DNA from 4 places in the Ectobacillus polymachus genome. Region 1 is predicted to be linked to each of the others. Evidence: riboswitches for the same ligand, from Rfam matches in the RefSeq annotation. Region 1 holds a riboswitch; each other region holds the start of a gene.

Region 1 (2,205 bases):
TTCAATCATGCGCAGCGGTCCCAAGTGGCAATTTAATCCAACAACGTCGGCTCCTTTTTGCTGTAATTCATCTAATACTTGTTCGATGAATCGTCCACTTTGTGTAAGCCCTGCTTCGTGTAAGGCTACTTGTGCTACAATCGGCAGATTCGTTGCCTTCCGTAATACGCCAAGTGCGTGATAGAGTTCAACTTCATCGTAAAACGTTTCTAGAAGAAGAGCATCGGCCCCTTCTTCCAATAGTGCGCTAGCTTGCTCCATAAGCATAAATTCCCGCTCAACTTCTGTAGTCATAACAGATCCTATATGCTTCATACCACCAATTGTTCCAAGTACAATCGTATTCGCTTTCGCAGCTTTTCTAGCATTTCGAACTGCTTCTCGATTTATTTTTTTTACTTCATTTTCTAAACCATACATACGAAGTTTCCCTTCGTTGGCTCCGTATGTATGTGTTTGAATGACATCTGCTCCTGCTTCCACGTACAGCCTATGGATTTCAGTAATTCTTTCAGGCTCTGTTACATTCAACTCTTCAAAGCAGCTTTGCAAACCGTATGAATGGAGCATTGTTCCCATCGCTCCATCTCCTATCAGGATCCCCTGCCCAAGACTATCTACTAAGTTGCCCATATGTCACACTCCCCATATTCTGCTAACCCAAAAGAGGGAGATGAAAGAAACCCCTACTTTTAGAATGTTTCATTTTATCAAACAAAGGATCCCCCACTTCAAAGAAGAGGGGGATCCTTTGTTTCCTCCTCTTATCACGCAAAACCATTGTTTTGCAGGTTGTAGCACCGTTTCAAACATTCGTTTGAAGGTTGCCGGGCTTCATAGGGCCTATCCCTCCACCACTCTCGATAAGAGTTTCAAATCTGCTAGCTTGTAAGTGAATAATTTTTCAATTAATTTATCATGTACGACAGCAAATCGTCAATTCATTTTCAGAAAAAATATTTTTTTCTGAATACACAAAAAACAATTGCATTTTCTATCTACTTTGATATACAGTATTAAAAAGCCTTAACAATTTCATATATTCTTATCAAGAGAGGCAGAGGGACTGGCCCTGCGAAGCCTCAGCAACCATTAACAACCCTGTTAATACGGTGCTAATTCCAGCAAATTCACAATGAATTTGACAGATAAGAAGGTATAATCCAAAAAGCCTTCTTCTTATGAGAAGGCTTTTTTACATTAGAGGAGGATGAAACATGAAACGGATAGAAACAAAGCTTGCACAAATTGGCAACAGAAGTGAAGAGTGTACCGGAACTGTAAACGTACCCGTATATTTCTCAACTGCTTATCGTCACGAAGGAATTGGAAAATCTAGCGGCTATGATTATATTCGAACGGGAAATCCTACTCGAAACATATTAGAAAAAACAATTGCCGATTTAGAAGAAGGTGATCAAGGCTTTGCATGTAGCTCAGGAATGGCTGCGATTACGCTCGTTCTATCCTTATTTCAAGCAGGAGATGAACTCATTGTTGCAGAGGATTTATATGGAGGCACATTTCGGCTATTGCGTGATTACGAAGAAAAATGGAATATTCGATGTAGATACGTGAACATACAAGATCTCACTGAAATTACCAAGGTACTATCTCCTCAAACAAAGGCAATCTTTCTAGAAACTCCTACAAATCCACTAATGCAAGTTGCTGATATTGAGGAAATTGCTGCCATTAGCCAGCAGCACAATCTTCTTCTCATCGTTGATAATACATTTTATACACCCATTCTGCAAAAGCCTCTTCATCTTGGTGCTAACATCGTTGTTCATAGTGCAACAAAATATTTAGGAGGACATAACGATGTATTATCCGGCCTTGTTGTGGCAAAAGGAACTGCATTGTGCGAAACACTCGGCTACTATCACAATTCCTCCGGAGCAGTACTTAGTCCATTCGATTCATGGTTGCTTATGCGCGGAATGAAAACATTAGCTCTTCGAATGAGCAAGCATGAAGAAAATGCTAAAGTAATCGTTGATTTTTTGCAAAAAGCAAATGAGGTGACTGATGTACTCTATCCTGGGCATGGAGGCATGCTATCCTTTCGGCTGCAGCGAGAAGAATGGATTAATCCATTCCTACAATCGCTAGCTCTTATTACATTTGCAGAGAGCCTTGGAGGAATTGAAAGTTTTATCACCTATCCTGCTACTCAAACACACGCCGATATTCCATTTGAAA
Region 2 (2,205 bases), 530 kb from region 1:
TTAAACAGGTCCTTTTTGTACTTGCGTTTAAATGCCATATATGTGTGAATGTCTTATAATAGATACTCATTCTTTAAGACAAACGCAAAATACATAGCCTGCTGCTCATTATACTTTCTATACCCGTTTATGTACTGACTCCTTTTTATCTGGTGAAGGGGTTTTTATACGAACCGACTACTCCATTGTCTTTATCGCTAAAAGAATACCTGTTGCCCAATCTACTTCTGTTATGACTAAATCTCTTCTTTCTCTTAATTTATTAAGAAGCTTAGGTGCTTTAATTCTGTATTCCTCAGGTACACTCCTATCCGGAAGTAAATCATGAATGACGTAAAATCCTCCTACGTTTAAATGGTCTAATGTCTTATCCAACAGTTCAAATTTCCCTGGCCATGTATCTGCAAAAATAAAATCGAATGTCTCTTCCATATTTCGAATAAATATTGCACCGTCCTCACATCGAAAAGAAATTCGTTTATCATTCCCTAAATAGGTTTTTGCAATGTCTAACAATTGCGGATTTATATCCACCGTTATGAGCGTACTATCCCCATCCATTCCATCTACAATCCATGCTGCGGATGCACCAGATCCCGTTCCAAGTTCTAAAAATTTCCCCTTTGCTTTTGATGATGCTAATCCTTTTAGTAGATACCCCGTCTTTGGGTCACAAGATTGATGAAATCCCTGTAATTTCGAATGTTCTACAATTTTATCGTAAAGGCTTAGTGATTTCATCAGCGTCTCTTTTTCCATTTTACATAGCCCCTTCCATGAATATTCCTAAGATTCAAGTTATAAAACAAAATAAAAAGTGGCCTCTTTATTAAGAGGCCACGCGTTCACGGATTCGACCTCTTATCTCCCAAAGCATTTGCTCTGCTGGAATTAGCACCTTCCTAACGATATTAGGGGTTGCTGAGGCTTCAAAGGGCCAATCCCTCCACCTCTCTAGATAAGAATTCATATTCAATACAGATATAATTGGATATACTATACAATTAAGTATAATTTATAATAAATCGTTTTGTCACTTTCGTCAATCTGATACTCTACGATTCGAATAACAATAATTAATAAAGTGAAACTCCCCCCTCGCCATTTCCGTTATGCCCTAAACTTGGAATACAGTTGACGTTACAGGACTTATTCGTTCATAATACGTATATTGATTACAAAGGTAATTTCTATCTATCTTACCTATATTTTTCTATGGAGATGAAGCAAATGGCGTGGCAAGATATGACAATTCGGCTGCTTGTAGCTATACTTACCGGTGCATGTATCGGTACCGAACGACAATGGCGTCACCGAATGGCTGGAATACGTACAAATGCTCTTGTTTCCCTTGGAGCATGTTTATTCGTCATTTTATCGGTTATGTCAACAGGAGATAATAGTCCAACTCGAATTGCCGCACAAGTAGTGAGTGGCGTCGGCTTTCTAGGCGGCGGTGTGATCATACGAGAAGGGTTTAGCGTTCGCGGATTAAATACAGCTGCTACTCTTTGGTGTTCTGCAGCCGTTGGTACATTAGTTGGAGCAGGATTTATGAAACTGAGTATTATAGGTGCAATTGGCGTAGTATTAGCAAATGTTCTCCTTCGTCCTATTGCGTTATTCATGAATAGAAAATCAAAGGATCAGTCGCAAGAAAATCTCTTCTATGAAGTGAATATCACTTGTCTACATGAACATGAAACCGTTATACGTACTGCTTTATCTAAAATGATACTTTCAGAAGGAATAGCCTTACAAGAACTGTATAGTGAGGAAATTGAAAGTGGAAGTAAAGTATCCATAATGGCTTTGCTTCATAGCGATCAGTCGAAAGCCCTGCTAATCGAACAAATTGTTAGTAAATTAAAACTTGAACATGATATTATCGCAATTGGATGGAAAACCCTTTCAGAGCAAGAAGGCGATTAAGATGAACATCCGTTATACTTTGTGATCCCTTTCATATCTTAATCCCCTTACTGTCTGCGATAATAACAAAATAGCGAATTCAAAAACAACACCATCTGTTTTTTTCAGATGGTGTTTTCTTAAATAATAGTTTTTAGGTCTTGCGTATTCAAATTTTCCTAATCCTACATTCCTCTTAATACACTTGATATACATAGCCATACATATCATACGGATAATACGGATATGGATAACCATAACCATATCCAGGTGTTAGCAATGCCCCCGTCGCTA
Region 3 (2,205 bases), on a different contig from region 1:
ACGGGGTCATATATTTTATGATGAATGACTTCATCTACATATTCTCTCGGAGATAAGGTATTTGCATATTTATGATAATTAGGAATCCGCCCGCCAATGATAATACTCTTTAAATTCAGCATGCGAGCTAGATCCTTACGCGCCTCATACAAGCGATAGCCAATTTTCATACGACGGTATTCAGGATGTACCATAACCTCAATTCCATACATATTGTAGCCATCCGGATTGTGATTTGTAATATAACCGTTATCTGTAATATCATCCCATGTATGGCGATCATCATATTCATCAAAGTTAATTAACAAACTAGAGCAAGATCCTATTATTTTTCCTTCGAATTCTGCACAAAATTGTCCTTCTGGAAAATGCACGATATGGCTCTCTAATTGCCCCTTTGTCCATGGATCCATTCCTGGAAAACAAGAAGCTTGCATAGCAATAATACTATCGATATCCTTATTTTCAATATTACGAATTAGAATCTTCTTCTCGAATTTTTTTAAATCCAATTGATCAGACATACTATATACTCCTTTTATTCCGTTCAAAAAAGAATTTTGAGAACGGTGTACTACATTCCATTTCTTAGTATACCTCAATTAAAGGGAGGATTACATGAGATCTAGAATTGTACTTTTCATCTAAATGAATACGAATCACTTTATTGACTTTCATGAAAAGAGATGATAGGATAAAACCAACTATACCAATATGAATATTTGTAATTTTATCAAGAGTGAACGAGAGATCTGGCTCTATGACTTCACAGCAACCTCCTTTAGGAAAGGTGCTCCTACCAGCAAAGCAACTGCTTTGGTTGATAAAAATGGAGGAAACTCTTTTTGCAACCAAAAGCAGAGAGAGTTTTTTATTTTGTTAATAAGGAGGATATGCATATGAAAAACTCATATTCGATACTATCAGGAGCAGAACCATTTTTCTTTGCAGGCAATGACATTGGTATTTTAGTTTCGCACGGATTTAATGGCACACCACAAAGCATGCGATACGTTGGAGAAAGGCTTGCAGAAAGTGGATATACTGTTTTAGGAGTTAGGTTGGCGGGACATGGTACGCATTACAAGGATTTGGAGCGATGCTGCTACGAGGATTGGATGCAAAGCCTTAAGGAAGGGTATGAACGCCTTGCAAAGCATTGTAAGTACATTTACATTGTCGGACAATCTATGGGCGGCACACTCGCCCTCACGCTCGCCAGTTCTTATAGATTTGCTGGCGTAATTACCATTAATGCTGCATTCTCGGTTCCGTGCTATGAAGCCTATGAATCTACAAGCTCACCAAAATATATTGATGAATCACTTCCAGACACGAAAGACTCTTCTGTGCATGAGATTGTTTACGATACAGTTCCTGTGTCATCTATTAGACAGCTCCTTCGCTTTATACAGGATGCAAAAACAAGCCTATCATCCGTTCTCTGTCCTGTCTTACTGCTTCATTCGGTAGAAGATCATGTCGTCCCTGCCTCATCTGCACATCAAGTCTATGATACGATTGGCTCTACCGAAAAAAAATCTATTCCTCTAATGAATTCCTACCATGTTGCATCAATGGATTTTGATAAGGACCTCATTGTAAGCTACTGCAGGCAATTCATCGAAGGGAAAGGAAGCCTTCTGAATTCTTGCGGGCGCAAACTTAACACATCAACCATCTAAAAAACGAGCATCGGATTATTCCGATGCTCGTTTTGTTACATGAGGTTTAAGATAGATCTTCCGATTAGTTGCTGACTAGGAGAATCCTGCTCCTCTTTACCCTTTATTTGTTCCATTTCATCTTTAATTCGTTTCATCTTTGCATCTAAATATTGAATCATTTCCGCAGTTTCTTTTAATTGATTGGTCAGCCGCTCCGGAACCGTCTTATCAAACTTGTAATAAATTTTATGCTCTAGGCTTGCCCAGAAATCCATCGCTACCGTTCGAATTTGAATTTCCACCTTCACATGCTCCGTTCGTGTTGAAAGAAACACTGGTATTTCCACAATAAGATGCAAGCTTTGATAGCCATTTGGCTTTGGATGCTGAATATAATCCTTCACCCGTAAAATATTGATATCATCCTGGCTCTGAATAATTTCAAAAATTTCATAGATATCCGAAACGAAGGAACACGTAACACGAACACCAGCAATATCATGAATATGTTCTTTTGCATTCGCTACTGTTATCTCTA
Region 4 (2,205 bases), on a different contig from region 1:
TAGATAAACCGCAAACTGTGATAGGGCGTGTGAATCCTTCGTACGAGCCGGATTTCTCTATTCACAATCAATTTGTTTCACGTAAACATTTCGTCATTTTTATAAAGGAAGGCAAGATGACCATTCAGGATTTAGGAAGTAAGCATGGAACAGAGTTAAATAGAGAAGCACTGGTTCCATTTGAAATATACCCATTAAATGACTCGGATACGATTACATTAGCGAATGGGCTCATCGAATTACAGCTGGAAAAAGACTATGATGAAACGATGGAAATTCCAGGAGAACTCCTTGCTTATCATTTACATAAGGACGTACTTGAAATGGATGATATCGCGCAAACCATATATCTTCAGGATACTAGCATCAAATTATCACAAAAAGAGTATGCTTGCTGTAAAGTAATGGCGAATCATTTGAATGAGTTTGTTAGCAAGCAGCAGATTATTGCTGCTGTTTGGCCTGAACGGACATTATCAGATAATGTATATGTCGGAACAGAAGAGATGAATTCGCTGATTTATCGTCTTCGGGTGAAAATAAAAGGATATTTAAAAATTGAATCGGTATTACGAAATGGATTTAGAATGTCTAGAAGCAATTCGCATGATATGGAATAACAGGCGCACGCGGGTGCGCCTGTTATTTATTTCGCTGCGTAAGACCATGGTCACCATTCTTTGCATATTTCTAGGTGTACGACAGCTTCCGTAAAAATATACCGAGCTTTACCGGCTGTATCAATAATATGTAGGCATTGCTGCCTTTCATTGTAATGATGAACACGTCCTGTTAAATGGGAAATTACGCCATGATGACGATAATCAAAGGATACATACTGATTATGTTCCATTGCTTCACAAATCATGATTTCGAAGCTGATGTTTGTCTCCGGTGTAACGGATCGTTCTAGATTGCCTCCAGATTCATAATGAAAGACTTCGCCATTCCACGCCTCCTGATTACACTTCACAGAAATCGCTCCTTTTAATCGAACATTTGTTCTTATTTTACCTTTTTTTATGGGGATTATGCAAGTGATTGTTGAAAGTTATATAGTCCTAGGAACCTTGCAAAAGTATTTCGTGATTTAGTATTTACAAGCATCGTGTAAGAAATCGAATATATCTTTTTTTCTTTGCTTACGGAATAGTCAGAAAAAATAATATATCAAATAATTCAGAAAATATATTGACATAAGGTTAATAGTTATATAGAATGTAAATAATTTCATATGTCTTATCGAGAATAGGTGGAGGGATCAGGCCCTTTGAAGCCTTGGCAACAGCCGTAAACCGGAATTGTGCCAAATCCTGCAGGTTTTGCTCTGAAAGATAAGAGATTACACAGTCATGTGCGAATTCGGGCTGCTTCTTTTACCTTTTTGGGTAGGAAGCAGCCCTTTTAATTTAAATAAAGAGGAAGGGTGAACATGATGGGAGAAACATGGAACAAGGGAACGATTTGTGTACAGGGAGGCTATACGCCTAAAAATGGAGAACCACGTGTGCTGCCGTTATATCAAAGCACAACGTATAAATATGATACACCTGAGGATTTAGCAGCTCTATTTGATTTACGTGCTGAAGGTTATATTTATACACGAATTGCAAATCCAACCGTTGCAGCTTTCGAAACGAAGCTAAGTCAGCTCGAGGGCGGCGTTGGTGCTGTAGCAACCGCTTCTGGTCAAGCAGCGATTCAATTAGCAGTATTAAATATCGCTGGAGCAGGCGATCATATTTTGTGCTCATCTACCGTTTACGGAGGTACTCACAATCTATTTGCTGTCAGTTTACGTAAGCTTGGCATTGATGTTACATTCTTTGATCCAGAGCTGTCGGTAGAAGATATTGTTAAACTTGCAACAAGCAAGACAAAGCTCCTTTATGGCGAATCAATCGGTAACCCTGCTATTAATGTACTAAATTTTGAAGTATTTTCAGCGGCTGCAAAAGAACTAGATATTCCGCTTATCATTGATAATACGTTAGCTTCTCCGTATTTGTGCCAGCCATTTGCTCATGGAGCAAATATCGTGGTTCATTCAACTACGAAATATATTGATGGGCATGCAAGCTCAGTAGGCGGAGTCGTAATTGACGGCGGAAACTTTAACTGGGATAACGGAAAGTATCCAGAACTTGTCCTGCCAGATGAAAGTTATCACGGCGTGCAATATTTGAAGGACTTCGGAGCAGCTGC

Evidence for each region. Region 1 has a riboswitch for S-adenosylmethionine ahead of ACM5BR_RS08385 (methionine biosynthesis PLP-dependent protein). Riboswitches for the same ligand answer to the same signal wherever they lie in the genome.
Region 2: linked by a shared signal. The riboswitch ahead of ACM5BR_RS05560 (O-methyltransferase) and the one ahead of ACM5BR_RS08385 (methionine biosynthesis PLP-dependent protein) in region 1 are both predicted to bind S-adenosylmethionine.
Region 3: linked by a shared signal. The riboswitch ahead of ACM5BR_RS13565 (alpha/beta hydrolase) and the one ahead of ACM5BR_RS08385 (methionine biosynthesis PLP-dependent protein) in region 1 are both predicted to bind S-adenosylmethionine.
Region 4: linked by a shared signal. The riboswitch ahead of ACM5BR_RS11250 (bifunctional O-acetylhomoserine aminocarboxypropyltransferase/cysteine synthase) and the one ahead of ACM5BR_RS08385 (methionine biosynthesis PLP-dependent protein) in region 1 are both predicted to bind S-adenosylmethionine.

What each region holds. Positions count from the first base shown of each region.
Region 1 covers NZ_JBLREB010000001.1:1,629,491-1,631,695, forward strand. The annotation lists gene ACM5BR_RS08380 (bifunctional homocysteine S-methyltransferase/methylenetetrahydrofolate reductase) at 1-633, opposite strand, end outside; SAM riboswitch class I at 762-870, opposite strand; SAM riboswitch class I at 1,043-1,155, shown strand; gene ACM5BR_RS08385 (methionine biosynthesis PLP-dependent protein) at 1,218-2,205, shown strand, end outside.
Region 2 covers NZ_JBLREB010000001.1:1,095,776-1,097,980, forward strand. The annotation lists gene ACM5BR_RS05560 (O-methyltransferase) at 178-759, opposite strand; SAM riboswitch class I at 859-965, opposite strand; gene ACM5BR_RS05565 (MgtC/SapB family protein) at 1,231-1,932, shown strand; gene ACM5BR_RS05570 (hypothetical protein) at 2,108-2,205, opposite strand, start outside.
Region 3 covers NZ_JBLREB010000002.1:608,075-610,279, reverse strand. The annotation lists gene ACM5BR_RS13570 (GNAT family N-acetyltransferase) at 1-524, opposite strand, end outside; SAM riboswitch class I at 728-830, shown strand; gene ACM5BR_RS13565 (alpha/beta hydrolase) at 900-1,685, shown strand; gene ACM5BR_RS13560 (GTP pyrophosphokinase) at 1,721-2,205, opposite strand, start outside.
Region 4 covers NZ_JBLREB010000002.1:133,739-135,943, forward strand. The annotation lists gene ACM5BR_RS11240 (FHA domain-containing protein) at 1-620, shown strand, start outside; gene ACM5BR_RS11245 (YolD-like family protein) at 671-973, opposite strand; SAM riboswitch class I at 1,237-1,341, shown strand; gene ACM5BR_RS11250 (bifunctional O-acetylhomoserine aminocarboxypropyltransferase/cysteine synthase) at 1,436-2,205, shown strand, end outside.